Regions from separate parts of the Mumia sp. zg.B21 genome, predicted to be linked through region 2. Evidence: riboswitches for the same ligand, from Rfam matches in the RefSeq annotation. Region 2 holds a riboswitch; each other region holds the start of a gene.
The links. Region 2 has a riboswitch for cyclic di-AMP ahead of KV100_RS19895 (transglycosylase family protein). Riboswitches for the same ligand answer to the same signal wherever they lie in the genome.

Region 1: another riboswitch for cyclic di-AMP. It lies ahead of KV100_RS00140 (C40 family peptidase); the one in region 2 lies ahead of KV100_RS19895 (transglycosylase family protein).
Region 3: another riboswitch for cyclic di-AMP. It lies ahead of KV100_RS20260 (NlpC/P60 family protein); the one in region 2 lies ahead of KV100_RS19895 (transglycosylase family protein).

What each region holds. Positions count from the first base shown of each region.
Region 1 covers NZ_JAHWCJ010000001.1:25,397-30,743, reverse strand. Annotated here, with positions in the region: gene KV100_RS00155 (YqgE/AlgH family protein) at 1-99, opposite strand, end outside; gene KV100_RS00150 (MerR family transcriptional regulator) at 212-979, shown strand; gene KV100_RS00145 (DUF3048 domain-containing protein) at 1,134-2,171, opposite strand; gene KV100_RS00140 (C40 family peptidase) at 2,240-2,830, opposite strand; cyclic di-AMP (ydaO/yuaA leader) riboswitch at 2,815-2,970, opposite strand; gene KV100_RS00135 (cysteine desulfurase family protein) at 3,310-4,464, opposite strand; gene nadC (carboxylating nicotinate-nucleotide diphosphorylase) at 4,466-5,320, opposite strand; gene nadB (L-aspartate oxidase) at 5,314-5,347, opposite strand, start outside.
Region 2 covers NZ_JAHWCJ010000001.1:767,089-772,435, forward strand. Annotated here, with positions in the region: gene uvrB (excinuclease ABC subunit UvrB) at 1-477, shown strand, start outside; gene KV100_RS03705 (hypothetical protein) at 514-1,581, opposite strand; gene KV100_RS03710 (TerC family protein) at 1,792-2,805, shown strand; cyclic di-AMP (ydaO/yuaA leader) riboswitch at 2,953-3,116, shown strand; gene KV100_RS19895 (transglycosylase family protein) at 3,117-3,578, shown strand; gene KV100_RS03720 (APC family permease) at 3,610-5,037, opposite strand; gene KV100_RS03725 (hypothetical protein) at 5,228-5,347, shown strand, end outside.
Region 3 covers NZ_JAHWCJ010000004.1:435,145-440,491, forward strand. Annotated here, with positions in the region: gene KV100_RS17360 (DEDD exonuclease domain-containing protein) at 1-1,526, opposite strand, end outside; gene KV100_RS17365 (hypothetical protein) at 1,628-1,891, shown strand; cyclic di-AMP (ydaO/yuaA leader) riboswitch at 2,030-2,171, shown strand; gene KV100_RS20260 (NlpC/P60 family protein) at 2,180-3,205, shown strand; gene KV100_RS17375 (long-chain fatty acid--CoA ligase) at 3,369-5,159, opposite strand; gene KV100_RS17380 (hypothetical protein) at 5,257-5,347, shown strand, end outside.

The DNA of each region.
Region 1 (5,347 bases), 740 kb from region 2:
GAAGAACGGCCCGCCCACGAGCAGCGGAGTGGCCACGAGAAGACGGCCTCGGCACGACCGGTGACGCGGCGAGATGCCGGCGGGTTCCTGGTCGGTCATCGCCCCTCCTCGCTCGGCGCCTCATCGGCTTTCAGCGTACGCCGTGGCGCCCTCTCGCGCGGGTACCCAGGCCGTAGGATGACCGGACCGCGAACCCGACACGAAGGACGAGATGGCCGACACCGCCAACGAGGACGAGCTCACCGTCGACGAGCTCGCGGCACGCGTCGGGATGACCGTGCGCAACGTCCGCGCGTACGCCAGTCGTGGACTGCTCGCACCGCCGCGGCTGGAGGGACGCACCGGCTACTACACGCGCTCCCACGTCAAGCAGCTCCAGCTCGTCCGCAGCCTCCTCGACCGCGGTTACACGCTGCAGGCCGTCGAGAAGGCGCTGCAGGACAAGACCTCCACGACGGCCGACTACGCACTCGACCTGATCACGGTGCTCGACTCGCCGCTGGCCCGCGAGCCCGAGAGCGAGCTCATGTCACGCGACCGGCTCTCGGCGATGGCAGGCATCGACCGCGACACCGACCTCGCCCAGAAGCTCGTGGACCGCGGCCTGGCCACCATCGTCGACGACGACACTCTCGAGGTGAACCGTCCCGAGGTGGTGCGGGCCGGAGCCGCCGCCATCTCGCTCGGCCTGGCCCCGGAGACGGTGCTCGAGCTGCTCCCGGCGCTGTCGGGGCCGTTGCGCACGGTCGCCGACGACCTCGTGGGCCGCGTGCGTCGCGACATCTGGCAGCCGTTCGTCGGCGCCGGCATGCCCGACGACCAGTGGCAGGAGGTCGTGACCTCCATCGCCAACCTGCTGCCGGTCGCCGCGCAGGCGGTCGTCGCGGTGTTCCGCGACGAGCTGGCGCACGCGATCGACGACGCCCTGGGCGAGGAGCTCGCGGCGCTCGGCGACCAGCGACCCGCTCCCGAGGCCTGACGCCGGCGTCTCCACAGACGGCTCCCCCGGAGGCGGAGAACGGCCCCACCCGACGCTGGAGGGAGGGACCCGCCGGGTGGGGCCGAAACCCTGGTGCCGATCGTAGGGGAGCGCGCGCGCCGAACCGAGGCCGCCTGCTGTGACCTTCCTCGCGTCAGCGGGACCGGACCGTCACGCCACCGGCGCCAGCCGGCACGAGCTCGACGAAGACCTTGCCCCGCTCGAGCGTGACCGGCTTGCCCCCGGCAGTCAGCTGGATCGGCGCCGCAGCGCTCTTCTTGCTCCAGCGGGCGTTCAGCATCGTGCCGCCGTTGAGGACGACAGCCCGGCCGCCCCCCTTGAGCACCGTCTCGGGGACGGGATACCCGGCCGGGTCGCGGTAGCCCGCGTCGACCTGTCGGGTGAAGAGCACGAGGACGGTGTCCGGCTTGAAGTCCTTGCCCTTCTGGGCGTGGCCGTTGACCCGGCGGTACGCGCCGCCGGAACCGAGCTGCCACCGCGTCGCGGAGCTGCGGGAGAAGCGGACGTCGAACGACGTCGCCTTCGTCGAGCCCGGCGTCGGGCTCGCGCCGAACGGCAGGTACGGCCGCGGCACGGCGGCCTTCGCGGACCGGTGCTGGTCGGCGTAGGCGGCAAGGTTCAGCAGCCGGTCGTACGGGGCCTTCTTGCCCCGGTCGATGGCGAGCGTGAGGTTGCCGGTGTCCTCGCTGTAGAGCTTCACACCAGCGGCCTTGATCTTGCGGATGGTCACCTTCGCGCCGCCCGAGGCGATCAGCTGCCCACCGGTCGGCTTGACGAGGGCGATGTCGGTGGTCCGGGTCGAGCGGACGTGCCCGACCTTGGTCGGCGTCTGCGAGTAGAAGAACGCCGCCAGCCTCGTCAGACCACCCTCGACCAGCTCCTCGACGACGAGATCAGCCTGCGACAACCCGTACTGCGGGGCTCCGGCGGCGGTGTTCTCGACCTTCACCAGGAAGGCGGGGTGATCGGGCAGACCCTTGGCCGCCGCCTCGCCGGTGAACGGGTTGGCGCGGTTCAGGGTCGCCGCCTTGCGCGCGGCGTCGGCGCTGGTCGGCGTCGGCTTCTCCGGGGTCTTCGGCTCGTCACCACCCGAGCACGCCGCCGCGAGGACGAGTGCGGTCGCGACGAGGGTGGCGCGCAACGCGGTACGGGGCTTCTGGCTCACGTGCATGCTCCCATGGTGGAGCAGGGCCGGTACCTCAGGAGGCACCGGCCCTGCTCTTCGTGGTGGTGTCGCTGTCAGCGCAGACGCATGGTGCCTGCGGACCAGCCGCGGGTCCAGATCCGCTCGACCTTCACGCGGCTGCCGGAGTACGGCGCGTGGAGGATGCGACCCTTCCCCCAGTAGATGCCCACGTGGTACTTGCGGGACCCACCGAAGAAGACGAGGTCGCCCTTGCGGATGTTGCGCTTCTTGATCTTGCGGACGTGCCGGTACTGCGAGTTCGCGGTCCGCGGCAGCTTCATGCCTGCCTTGCGGAACGAGTAGGAGGTGAGGCCGGAGCAGTCGAACGCGCGGGGGCCGGACGCGCCGTAGCGGTACGGGTCACCCTTCTGGCGCGCGGCGACGCGGGAGGCCTTGACGATGCGACCGGCGCGACGCTTCTTGGCGACGACGCGCTTGGCCTTCTTGGTGGCCTTCGCGGCGGCGAGCTTCTGGGCGGTCGCGGTCTTCGCGGCGGCCGTGCTCGTGGACGTGGAGGCGGGGGCTGCGCTGGCCTCGTTGGCGGTCGTGACGACCATCGCGAAGGCAGCGGAGAGAGCGATCGGCAGAGCCATGAGGCGCTGCGTCCGGGGGGTCGCGAGCATGATGAGCGTGGTCCCTTCCACGCCTGCGAAGTGAGCTGTCGGATTAGGGCCGAAGGATGGCCCCGCCCTGTCTTAGGGCTTCACCCCGAGCACGCATGACCCGAAGGACTTCGTGCAGAGTTGGTTCCTCCGCTCCTGCCCGTCGGTGACGGTCGATGATGGGGGCGTGTGCAGGCGGGCAGGATTGGGCGTTTCCCACACACGATGTTCAGTTGTCCGGCAGGACCCGGTCGCGTCCCGGTCATGCCCGTTATGGGGGGTTGTGGGGCCTGTTGTCAGGCCGCGGGCCACCATAGACACGTCGATGGACCCGCTCAAAACACCAGACGTCACCACGGACGAGGTTTGGACGCTCGTCCAGGTCACCTGCCCTGCCGTCGCAGTGATCGAAGAGGGGCTATGTGACCCTTGTCATATTTTGACCGGTCTTGTCCCAGGACCATAACAAGGCTCTGCGCGGATGCAAGGGTCCACCGCACCCGCGGGCGCGCCGGCGACGGTCAGCCGGCGAGCGACCGGACGGCTCGCACCGCGGTGACGACGGCCCCGGCGGCACCCTCGAAGTCCGCCGGCGACGCGGCCGTGAACCGCACCGCCGTACGCGCCACCTCGGGATCGATCCCGAGCGCCAAGAGGACCTCCGAGGGCTCGTCGGAGCCCGCGGCGCACGCCGAGCCGCTGGAGCACGCGATGCCGTGATCCTGCTCCAGCCCCAGGAGCACCGCCTCCCCCGACGTGCCCGGGAAGCAGAACGACGCGTGACCGGGAAGCCGACGGCGCGGATGGCCGGTGAGGAAGGCGCCCGCGACATTGGAGAGCACGTCGCGCACGAACGCGTCGCGGGCCGCGGCCAGGGCGTCGACCGGACCTCGCGGACGCGGTCCCCCGGGCGTGGACCCCACCGCCGACGTGATCGCCGCGGCGAGACCGACGGCGGCGGCGACGTTCTCGGTGCCCGACCGGAGTCCACGCTCCTGGCCGCCCCCGTGGATCAGCGGCTCCAAGGGCACGCCTCGGCGGACCCACAGGGCCCCGCTCCCCTTCGGCGCACCCACCTTGTGGCCGCTGAGCGAGAGGGCGTCGACGCCGAGCTGCGCGGGATCCACGACGACGGACCCGACGGCCTGGACGGCATCGGTGTGCACGAGCGCCCCCCGTGCGCGTGCCAGGGCGGCGACCTCGGCGACCGGCTGGACCGTCCCGACCTCGTTGTTCGCGAGCATGACCGACACCAGCGTGGTCTCGGCGCCGATCAGTCGTTCCGCCTGCGTCAGGTCGACGACGCCGTCACCGTCGACGTCGAGCAGGTCTCTCCGGAACCCGTGCAGTCTGACCAGGTGGTCGCACGCCTCCAGCACGGCAGGGTGCTCGATCCGGGTGGTCACGAGGTGGCGCCCACGCGGGTTCGCCAGTGCCAGTCCCTTCACCGCGAGGTTGTCGGCCTCCGTCCCACCGGAGGTGAGCACGATCTCCGCCGGCCGGGCACCGAGCGCGGCGGCGACGTCCGCGCGTGCGCGCTCCAGCGCCCGGGACGCGACGTCTCCGAGACCGTGGCGGCTCGACGGGTTGCCGAACTCGCCGGTGAGGAAGGGCCACATCGCCTCCAGCACCTCGCGGCGAACCGGCGTGGTCGCGGCCGTGTCGAGGTAGCGCACCCTAGACCGCCACCTCGACGTCGAGCCCCAGGTCGAGCGCGGCGACGCTGTGCGTGAGGGCCCCCACCGAGATCAGGTCGACCCCGGTCAGCGCGATCTCACCGACCCGAGGGAGCGTGATGCCGCCGCTGGCCTCCACCAGCGCCCGCCCGGCGACCTTCTCGACACCGGTACGGAGGTCCTCGAGCGTGAAGTTGTCGAGCATCACGGTGTCGACACCGGCCGCGAGGACGGCATCGAGCTGGTCCAGGCGGTCGACCTCGACCTCGAGGTGCACCGTGTGCGGGAGCGCCTCTCGCGCGGCTCGCAGCGCCGAGGTGATGCGCTCCGGGTCGTCGCCGAGGACAGCGAGGTGGTTGTCCTTGGCCATCACGGCGTCCGACAGCGAGAACCGGTGGTTGTGCCCGCCGCCGCACCGCACGGCGTACCGCTCGAACGCCCGAAGCCCCGGCGTCGTCTTGCGGGTGTCGACGATGCGCACACCCGTCCCGGCGACGGCCTCGACGTACGCGCGCGTCTGTGTGGCGATGCCGGACATCCGCTGGACGAAGTTCAGCGCGACGCGCTCGGCGCGAAGGACGCCCCGGGCGGGACCTACCACGGTCGCGACGACCGTCCCCGGCTCGAGCGCGTCACCGTCTGCCCGCTCGAGCCGGACCGAGATGGCGGGGTCGACGGTCGTGAAGGCCACGTCGACGACCCGCCCGCCGGAGAGCACTCCGGCCTCCCGGGCCACCATGCGCGCGGTGGCGACCGCCTCCGCCGGGACCAGCACCTCCCCCGTGAGGTCTCCCCACGGCGAGTCCTCCTGGAGTGCTGCCTGCACCCCGGACCTGATGAGCGTGTCGGTCAGCATGTGAGCGTTCCCTTCCGCACCCACGAC
Region 2 (5,347 bases):
CTGATCCAGACGATCGGGCGTGCTGCCCGCAACGTCTCGGGGCAGGTCGTGATGTACGCCGACTCAGTGACGCCCTCGATGGAGCAGGCGATCGACGAGACCAACCGCCGACGTGCGATCCAGGTCGCCTACAACACCGAGCACGGCATCAACCCGACCCCGTTGCGCAAGAAGATCGGTGACATCACCGACATGCTCGCTCGCGAGGACGCGGACATCGAGCAGCTCGTCGGGTCGGGTCGGGCACAGTCGCGCGGCAAGTCACCGGTCCCGCTCGTCGGAGCGTCCGGTGACGGCACGCGCGTCGACACGTCGTCGATGGCGGCCTCCGAGCTGGCCGAGCTGATCCAAGGACTCAACTCCCAGATGCACGCAGCCGCGGAGGACCTTCAGTTCGAGGTGGCGGCACGACTGCGTGACGAGATCGGCGAGCTCAAAAAGGAGCTCCGCCAGATGCAGGCCGCCGGCGCCGGCTGATCGGAGAGGCCGGACGGCCCGCGCCACCCCGCGGGCCTACGGTCCCTCCCACGCATCCGCATCGACGGCGTACACCCACCGCATCCCGGGCCACTCGGTCACCGACCACAGCCTCCGCTGCTGCGGCCACGCGGCGATGTCCTCGCACCCCGTCGGGAGCACCTTCTTGTGCCGTCGGAACGCGCCCGGTCTGCCGACGAGCAGGTCGCCGTTGTTGCCCCGGCCCTGGCTCGTGGTCACGTACCACGTGCCGTCGATGGCGGTCGCTCCCTGCATCCTGGCGGCCTGCTCCGGATGGAGCTCGTCGGGTGTCAGTCGTCCGGTGTCAGGATCTCGAACGGGCAGGTGCGTGCGCGGGTCCAGCCGGAACCGCCAGAGCCGCTGGGTCTTTCCGACCCCGCCGTACTCACCGACGACGAGAGACGCTGGGCTGCCGTCCTCCGGGCTGCCGTGCTGGATCGACAAGAAGGAGTAGCGCAGCCGGCTGCCGTCGTCGCGGCTCCACGCCGACAGCTTCGCGAACACCGGCAGGACCAGCTCGTAACCCAGCCGCCTCGAGGGCCCGCCGCGAGCGCCGTCGGGCAGGCGGAGCAGGTCGTCGATCCGCACGACGTAGATGCCCGCGCGGGTCGCGGCCACGTACAGGTACGGGCCGTACCAGGCGATGCCGCCGGCATGGGTCGGGACGGGCCGCGCACGGACGCCCCAGGGGGTTCGTCGCGCCCTGACCAGGAGCACGTGCTGGTAGCGCAGCGTCGCGAGGTCGACGAAGGTCAGCCGGGCGCCGTTGCGTCGTGCGTGGTGGTGGGCGTACCAGCTGACGGCGACGACGTCGCGCCCTCCGGTGCCGCCGGGTGCGTCCCCGGCGGTCGCGTCCGCGGAGGTGGTGACGCCTTGGGGGTACCAGTCCTCGGTGTCGGCATCCGGGCGCTCCCAGGTGAACCCGTACGCCGCGGCCTGTCCCGGCACCTCGACCTCGCGAGCCTGGAGAGGGGCGGTGTCGAGCACCTCGGGGATGGTCGACCTCGTGCCTCGGCGCAGCAGAGCCCGCCTCGCGCCGGGGCTCGTCAGCGTGCCCACCAGGCCTACGTGTCTCACTGCCACGGCGCGAGCCTAGCGAGGTCTGCGACACGAGCACCCGGGGCGCCCTCTGGCACAATGGCGCAGGGAGGGGAGTATTCCTTTCGTCGACCCGTCGTCATCACGGCCAGCGCGCTGGCCCGGCGGGTCGAGCCGTGTCAGGTGCTCCTCGCGCCGGCCCGGCGGAAGAGACCTCCGGCCAGACAACCCATCCGACCGGAGGAACCGAACCGTATGAACGTCACACCCCTCGAGTGGTGGATCACGATCGGCGTCACCGTCGCCGTGCTCCTGTTCGACGTCGTCGTGATCGCGCGCAGGCCCCACGAGCCGTCGATGAAGGAAGCCGGGGTCGCGCTCACCATCTATGTCGGACTCGCGGTCGCGTTCGGCATCTGGGTGACGGGCTTCCACGGCGGTCAGTACGGCCTGGAGTTCTTCACCGGATGGCTCACCGAGTACAGCCTCTCGGTGGACAACCTGTTCATCTTCATCATCATCATGGCGAGCTTCAAGGTGCCCCGGGTCTATCAGCAAGAGGCGCTGATGATCGGCATCATCCTCGCCCTGATCTTCCGCGGGATCTTCATCGGTCTCGGTGCCGCGGCGATCAACAACTTCAGCTGGGTCTTCTACATCTTCGGCCTCTTCCTCGTCTACACGGCGTACGGACTGGTCAAGAGCTATCGCAACCACGACGACGAGGAGGCCGGCGACAACGCCGTCGTGCGGTTCGCCGAGCGGCACTTCAGCGTCGCCGACGAGTTCCACGGCATGAAGATGACCGTGCACATCGACGGCAAGCGGTTCCTGACGCCGATGTTCCTCGTGATCCTGGCCCTGGGCACCACCGACCTGCTGTTCGCGCTGGACTCGATCCCGGCGATCTACGGCATCACCAAGGAGCCGTACCTCGTCCTGACGGCGAACATCTTCGCGCTCATGGGCCTGCGCCAGCTCTACTTCCTGCTGGGCGGGCTGCTCCAGCGTCTGGTGTACCTGTCGCTCGGCCTGTCCGTGATCCTCGCCTTCATCGGCGTCAAGCTCGTCCTCCACGCGTTGCACACCAACGAGCTCCCGTTCATCAACAACGGCGAGCACCTCGACGTGCCGGAGATCCCGACGCTGATGAGCCTCGCGGTGATCATCGTGGTCCTGGCCCTGACCGCGGCCGCCAGCCTGTGGAAGACCCGCCACCAGCCGCAGCCCAAGCGGCCCGACGATCGCGAGGACGTCCCGCCGCGCTGATCGTCGTCCGCCCGGGGTCCGCGAGTCCGCTCTAGGTGGCTTGCGGACTGCCTGGGCTTGTTGTCCAGATTATGTGGGTTAGTCTGACTGAGGTCTTGCTCGACGCCGAATCCTGTCCGCGGGCGAGACCTACCCCGGAGGGTCGGTCAACGGGGGCCGGCGAACCACGAACATGACGGACAGGAGTGGGGAACCCAATTCCGGAGCCACGGCTCCTTGGGGTGAAGCCCGGTCGCGGACTCGTCCGTGACCGGCAGGGCACCTTCGGCCCGAACCCGACAGCTAACCCCGCAGGCGTTGTGAAGGAACACATGAACAACGCCCTTCGCGTCGCCAAGCGCGGCGTCGCCACCACGCTCGCCCTCATGGGTCTGGTCGCCGGTCTGCTGGTCTTCACCAGTACGCCCGCCAGCGCGGCCAAGGACCGGACCTGGGAGCGCCTCGCCAAGTGCGAGGCGGGAGGTCGGTGGCACATCAACACCGGAAACGGCTACCACGGTGGTCTGCAGTTCAACCCAGGAACCTGGCGGTCGTACGGCGGCAAGAAGTATGCGTCGACCGCCTACAAGGCCAAGCGCCGCGAGCAGATCGCGGTCGCGGAGAAGGTCCTCAGGCGGCAAGGGTGGGGCGCATGGCCGGCCTGCACCCGCAAGCTCGGCCTGACCAGCAAGCACAAGCGTGAGAAGTGGCAGGGCTTCGCCAAGAGCGACCGTGTCGCCAAGAAGGGCGCCATCGGACACTTCCCGCGCTGGTGGCGCAAGAAGTTCTGGTGAGCGACCCACCTCACCTCGGACCCCGTCGGGCTCAGTCGAGCTCGGCGGGGTCCTTCACGTAGGTGCGCTCGGCGTAGAACGCGCGGTTGATGATCCAGGTGATGATCCACAGCACCACTCCGAGGCCGAGCAGCAGTCCCGCAACTTCGTACTGCTCGGTGTCGCGACCCGACAGGGGCGTCACGAGATAGAGCGAGACGACGGCGGCGACCACCGGGATGACGGTCGGCGCGACGAAGTGGCGGGTGTCGACGCGGTCGCGGCGCAGCACCAGCACCGCGACGTTGACGATCGTGAAGACCGCGAGCAGGAGGAGTGCGGTGGTGCCGCCGAGGGTGGCGACGGCGTCCTCGCTCGCGTTGAACACGTAGGTGATGAGCCCCAGGGCGAGGAGGGTCGTGAAGAGGATCGCGACCCATGGCGTCTGCCGCCGGCGACCGACGTGGGCCAGCGCCGGTGGCAGCACGTGCTGCCTGGCCATGCCGTAGAGGAGCCGGCTGGCCATGAGCATGTTGATGAGCGCCGTGTTGGCGACGGCGAACATCGTGATGAACGGATAGATCTCGTCGATCGGGAGGTTGGGTGCGCCGAGCTCGACGACGGTGAGCAGTGGCGTCTCCGTCGCGGCGAGCCGGCCGATCGGGACGAGCGCAACGGCGGTGATCGAGACGAGAACGTAGATGAGTCCCGTGATCGACAACCCGGTCAGCATGATCCGCGGGAAGGTCGAGACGGGGTCTTTCGTCTCCTCCGCCATGTTGACCGAGTCCTCGAAGCCCACCATCGCGAAGAACGCCAGCGACGTCGCCGTGGTGACAGCGAGGAAGACGTTCTTGTCCTCGGGCGTGTCGAACGCGACGACGCGGGAGAAGTCGGCGTTTCCCTCGACGACCGCCCAGATGCCGACGAGGAGGACCAGCAGGAGCCCGGAGAGCTCGACCACGGTGAGGACGACGTTGGTGATGATCCCGTGGGCGACCCCACGGAGGTTGACCAGTGCGAGCGCGACCATGAACAGCAGGGCCACGATCAGGATGCCGGTGCTGTCCAGGTCGAGCCCGAAGCCCTGGTCGAGGCTGCGCGCGAAGACACGCGACGCGGTCGAGGCCGACGTGATCCCGGACGAGAGCACCGCGAACGCCACGAGGAACGTGAGGAAGTGGATCCCGAACGCCTTGTGGGTGTAGAGCGCCGCACCGGCGGCCTGGGGATACTTCGTCACGAGCTCGAGGTACGAGAACGCGGTCAGGGTCGCGATGGCGAAGGCGATGAGGAAGGGCAGCCACGCCGCGCCGCCGACCTCGGCCGCCACCTGCCCGGTGAGCGCATAGACGCCGGTGCCGAGGATGTCACCGACGATGAACAGCAGGAGGAGCCTGGGGGTGAGGAAGCGCCTGAGCTCCGTCGGCCGGCCCTCCTCTTGATCGGACGACGTGGACCCGGGCCCGGTGTCGCTCATGACACTCCTCCTCGTACGCCGGCAACGCGTGGGTTTACTGTCGTGCGCCGTGGCGTCGGCCGCAACCCCCCACGCACAGAGAGTGGTTCGAACGCGTGTTCGAACGAGGCGTATCCTGTCCGACGTGGGCGCGAACAGGCGATACGGCCAGGAGGAGCGTGCCGTCGCCCCGCCTCGTGAGGGGGGCGGAGTGAGGCACGTCTGGGTCTCGCTGAGCCGGTACGAGTCCGACGCCTACCCCGGTCTGGTGATCGAGTGGCGTCGCGAGTCGCAGGGCTGGGTTGCCCGAGTCGCGTTCGTCCCGGGCAAG
Region 3 (5,347 bases), on a different contig from region 2:
CCGGAGGCGACCAGACGTCCGTGGCGTACGACGTGGACCTCCCACTCCCGCCACTGCGGGTCGAGGGGGCGTGCTGCGACCACCTCGGCGCACGAGAGCAGCGCGGCGAGCCGCTGGCTGCGGTGGGTGGCACGGACGAGCGCGACGAGCCGGTCTCGCTCATGGGCGGCGTCCTCGAAGCGTCCCTGCCCCGAGAGCGTGCGCATGCGGTCGGTCGAGGCATCGACCACCACGGTGGGGTCGAGCGTGAGAGCCGTCCGGACGCGGTCGACCTCGGCCGCGTACGTCTCGGGGGTGGCGGTGCCGTCGCAGGGTGCGAGGCAGCTGCCCATCTCGGCGAGGGCGCACGCGCTGCGTGACGGACGGCGCGGGAGCCGTCCGGAGCACTGGCGGATGCGGAACGCCTCGTAGAGCGTCGCCGCGACACGCTCGGCGGACGAGCGGCGCGTGAAGGGACCGAGGTAGTCGGCGTCGTCGTCGGTCTTGCGGACGAACGAGAGGCGGGGCCACGGCTCTCGGGTGAGCTTGATCCAGGTCGCACGCTCGGGGTGTCGGGACCTGCGGTTGTAGGGCGGCTTGTGGTGTGCGATCAACCGCAGCTCGCGCACCTGCGCCTCCAGGGCCGTCGCACACGTGATGCCCTCGACGCGGGTCGCCAGCGCCACCATCTCGCCCATCCGCGTGCGGGTCTCGCTGGAGGTGAAGTAGGAGCGGACCCGCGCACGGAGGTCCTTGGAGGTCCCGACGTACAGGACGTTCTCGTGACGGTCGCGGAAGAGGTAGACGCCGGGGAGGTGGGGGAGGTGGTCGGCGAGCCGGCTCTTCTTGCGCTGGGCGGGACTGACGCGGGAGCTGAAGGTGGCGAGCTCCTCCATCGTCGACACCCCCATGGTGCCCAGGCGCTCGAGGAGCGCGTGGAGGACGTCGACCGTCGCGCGGGCGTCGGCGAGGGCGCGGTGGTTGGGGGTGGTGGCGGCGTGGAAGTGGCGCGCGAGCGTGCTCAGCTTGCAGTTGGGGACCTCGTCGCGCAGCAGGACGCGACGGGCGATGCGGGCGGTGTCGAGCGACTCGAAGCCGGGCCAGGCCAGCCCGAGGTGCTGGGTGAAGTGCTTGAGGAAGCCGACGTCGAAGGGAGCGTTGTGCGCGACGAGCACGGTGCCCCGGGCGAACTCCAGGAACGACGGCAGCGCCTCGCCGATCCTCGGGGCGGCCACGACCATCGCGTCGGTGATGCCGGTGAGGACCGTGATGAACGTCGGGATCGGACCCTCGGGGTCGACGAGGGTCTGGAACTCACCCAGGACCTCTCCGCCGCGGACCTTGACCGCACCGATCTCGGTGATCATGGAGCCGGCGGCCGCCGAGCCGCCCGTCGTCTCGAGGTCGACGACGCAGAACGTGATGCCCGACAGGTCTCGACCCAGCTCGTCGAGAGTCCCTTGGACCGCGGTGCCCTCGACCGCGGTGCCCTCGACCGCGGGAACCGGGACGGTCGGCGGGGGAGCGGTCTCGGGGGCGAGGGTCATGGGAACGACGGTAGGTGCGTCCGCTGACATGTCCGGCCGTCGGGGCGTACGGCGTGTCGCACGACGGGTTTGTGTCAGAGCGGCTGCGTAGCGTCCAGGGCATGGACGAATCCCGCGTGCTCCATCAGCAGCCGGGCCCGGCGACGGGTCACGGCGAGCTTCTGACCATCGACTGCGGTCGCTGCCTCGCCCGGCCCCAGGCATGCGGCGACTGCGTGGTGACCGCGCTGCTCGGTGCCCCCGACGAGGGCGTCAGCATCGACGCCGACGAGGGTGCCGCGCTCCAGGCGCTGAGCGCCGCCGGCCTCGTGTCTCCGCTCCGCCTCGTGACCCAGACCGACAGCGAGACCATCGACGACGTGTGAGCCTTCTCACCCAACCACCGCCGCCCGCGAGAGAGATCTGACTTTCCCACTGCTTCACGTTGATTCCCCACCCCGTTGGCGCATAGGGTGAGGCTCGCGTGTCTGAGGAGTTCTCTACCCCGGAGGGCGCAGGCACGCCGCCTAGTTCGGCCGAGATCCCCCGATCGACGCTGGAGCCGGGGACCCACGTTCCTGGGGTGAATCCGTCCGCTCGGACGGTAGGGCACGTTCTTGGCCCGAACCCGTCAGCTCACCCGGTAGGCGTCGAGAACGTGAAGGAGCCGCCGAGTGCGGAACGGCCGAAAGCTGTCGATGAGGGCAGCAGTCGCCGCCGGGTCCGGGTTGGTCCTCGCTGCCACGCTCACCGCGTCCCCCAGCGCAGCAGACCCCCAGACGCCGAGCCTGTCCGAGGCCCAGCGCAAGGTCGCCGAGCTCAGCCACGAGGCCGAGCAGGCCAACGAGCGCTTCCTCGAGCTCCGGACCGAGGTCGACGGAGCCAAGAAGCAGATCAAGAAGCTCCGGACCGACGTCAAGGCGCAGCAGGCTGAGGTCGAGGACGTCCGCAACGCCCTCGCCAAGACCGTCACCGAGCGGTTGTCGAGCTCCCCGATGGGCCCGACCACCCAGCTGCTCGCGAGCGACGATGTCGACGAGTTCCTGGAGGGCCTGACGGCGCTCCAGTCCTACAACAGCACCCAGGCCGACCGGCTGGCCGCCTTCGAGCGCGAGGCCGGAGAGCTCAAGGTCCGCCGTGAGCAGCTCTCCTCCAAGCTCGAGATCATCTCGGAGTCGCAGAAGGAGATGACCAAGCAGAAGGCCAAGCTCGACGATCGCGTCACCAAGGCCGAGGCTCTCGTCGCGAGCCTGACTCCTGCTGAGCGCGAAGAGGTCTACGACAACGACCACGGTGGTCCGAGCCGCAGCGAAGACCGTCCGTCGACCAGCGCCCCGAAGGTGAACGCGTCCGGGCGGGCCAAGAAGGCGATCGACTTCGCGATGGCGCAGCTGGGCGAGCCCTACTCCTACGGTTCTGCGGGCCCCGGCAGCTGGGACTGCTCGGGCCTGACGATGAAGGCGTTCGGCGCGGCCGGCGTGTCGCTCCCGCATTCGTCCTCCGCGCAGTCCGGGATGGGCTCCTCGGTGTCGCGGTCGTCGATGAGCCCGGGCGACCTGGTCTTCTACTACAGCCCGGTCAGCCACGTCGGCATCTACATCGGCAACGGCAAGCTGATCCACGCCCCGCGTCCCGGGCGCAGCGTCGAGATCGTCTCGGTGGACGTCATGCCGGTCAGCGGAGTGCGTCGCGTCGGCTGACCGCCTCCGCTCCGTACGAAGAGCCACGACCCGTCTCGGGTCGTGGCTCTTCTGCGTACGACGTGCGGCCACCCCTGGGCAGCAGCTCCGAACCCTCACGGACGACAGCAGCCCCCAGCGCGTGTGCGCCGAGGGCTGCTGCTGTCTGCGTGAGGGTGGGGGCCTAGCCGTACAGGGCCTCGACGTCGTCGCGGTGCTCACGCATCACGACGTTGCGCTTGAGCTTGAGGGTCGGTGTGATCTGGCCGCCCTCCTCGGTCCAGTCCTTGGCGAGGACCCGGAACTTGCGGATCGCCTCCGCTCGGGACACGTGGGAGTTGGCCTCGTCCACCGCGGTCTGCACGGCCGCCAGCACGTCGGGATCGTCAGCGAGCTGCTCGATCGGCGTATCAGCCGGCTTGCCGTGGTTCTCGAGCCACGAGCCGATCGACTCCTGGTCGAGCGTGATGAGTGCGCCGACGAAGGGCTTGCCTTCGCCCACGACCACCGCCTGGCTCACCAGGACGTGCGCCCGGATGCGGTCCTCGAGGACCGCGGGCACGACGTTCTTGCCGCCGGCGGTGACGATGATCTCCTTCTTGCGGCCCGTGATGGAGATGAAGCCGTCGGAGTCGATCTCACCGATGTCACCGGTGTGGAACCAGCCGTCCTCGTCGAACGCGGCCGCCGTCGCCTCCGGCGCGTTCCAGTAACCCCGGAACACCTGTCCGCCGCGGAACAGCAGCTCGCCGTCATCGGCGACCCGGACCTCGGTGCCCGGCAGAGGGCGCCCGACGGTGCCGATCTTGGAGTCGCCGGCGAGGTTCGCCGCGAGCGCGGCCGTGGTCTCGGTGAGGCCGTACCCCTCGATCACCGGGATGCCGATGCCCGAGAAGAAGTGCGCGAGCCGCTCGCCCAGCGGAGCGCCGCCGGAGATCGCATGCTCGACGTGCCCGCCCATGGCGTCACGAAGCTTGGTGTAGACCAGCCGGTCGAACAGCGTGTGCTTCGCCTTGAGGACCGGGCCGATGCGCTTGCCGCTCTCGCGCGCCCGGCTGTAGGCGATCGCCGTCGAGGTCGCGACGTCGAAGATCTTGCCCTTGCCGGACGCGTGGGCGTTCTGGCTGGCGCCGTTGTAGATCTTCTCGAACACGCGTGGGACGGCCAGGAGGAACGTCGGCTTGATCTCCGCCAGCTCGGGGAGGAGGTTCTTGACGTCCGGGGAGTGCGAGAGCTTCGCGCCTGCCCGGATGGAGCCGACCTCGACGATGCGGGCGAAGACGTGCGCCAGCGGCAGGAAGAGCAGCGTCACGGAGTTGTCGTGGAACAGCTCAGGAAGGACGTCGATGACGTCGCCGAGCTCGAACATGAAGTTGGCGTGCGTGATCTCTGCGCCCTTGGGGCGTCCGGTCGTGCCGGAGGTGTAGATGATCGTGGCGAGGTCCGACGGAGCCACGGCGTCACGACGGGCGGCAAGGTCGGCGTCGGAGATGACGGCACCCGACGCGGCGAGAGTGTCCAGACCGGAGTCGATGACCCACACGTTCTTGAGGTCGGTGAGATCGGTGCCGGACGCCGCGACCCGCTCCGCGTGCTCCTCGTTCTCCACGACGCAGCCCACCGCGGCGGAGTCGGACAGGATCCACGAGATCTGCTCGACCGACGAGGACTCGTAGATGGGGACGGAGACGGCACCGATCCACCACAGCGCGTAGTCGACCTGCGTCCACTCGTAGCGCGTGCGGGAGAGGAGACCGACACGATCTCCCGGCGCGACTCCGGCGGCGACGAACCCCTTGGCGAGGGAGACGACCTCGTCGCGGAACTGCGCGATGGTGACGTCGGTCCAGGCGCCGGAGACCCTGCGCTGGAAGGCGACCCGGTCAGGGTCCTCGTCAACCCGCACCAGGATGTCGTTGGTGATGCTGCCCGTCTCTGGGACCTGGTACGTGGCTGGGGTCGCGTAGGTACGCACTCTGCCTCCGATCGAGTGATCTGGGTACGCCGACACGACGTACTCCCCCTGGGGCAGGTTACATTCACCACTCGGAGCACCTGCGAAGGAGACCTCGATGCCGGCGGTGGACGTGATCGACCAGACGTACGCGCCCGTGCCGCAGCGCCAGTTGCGCGAGGTTCTCTGCGCGGAGTCCGGCTGGTCCG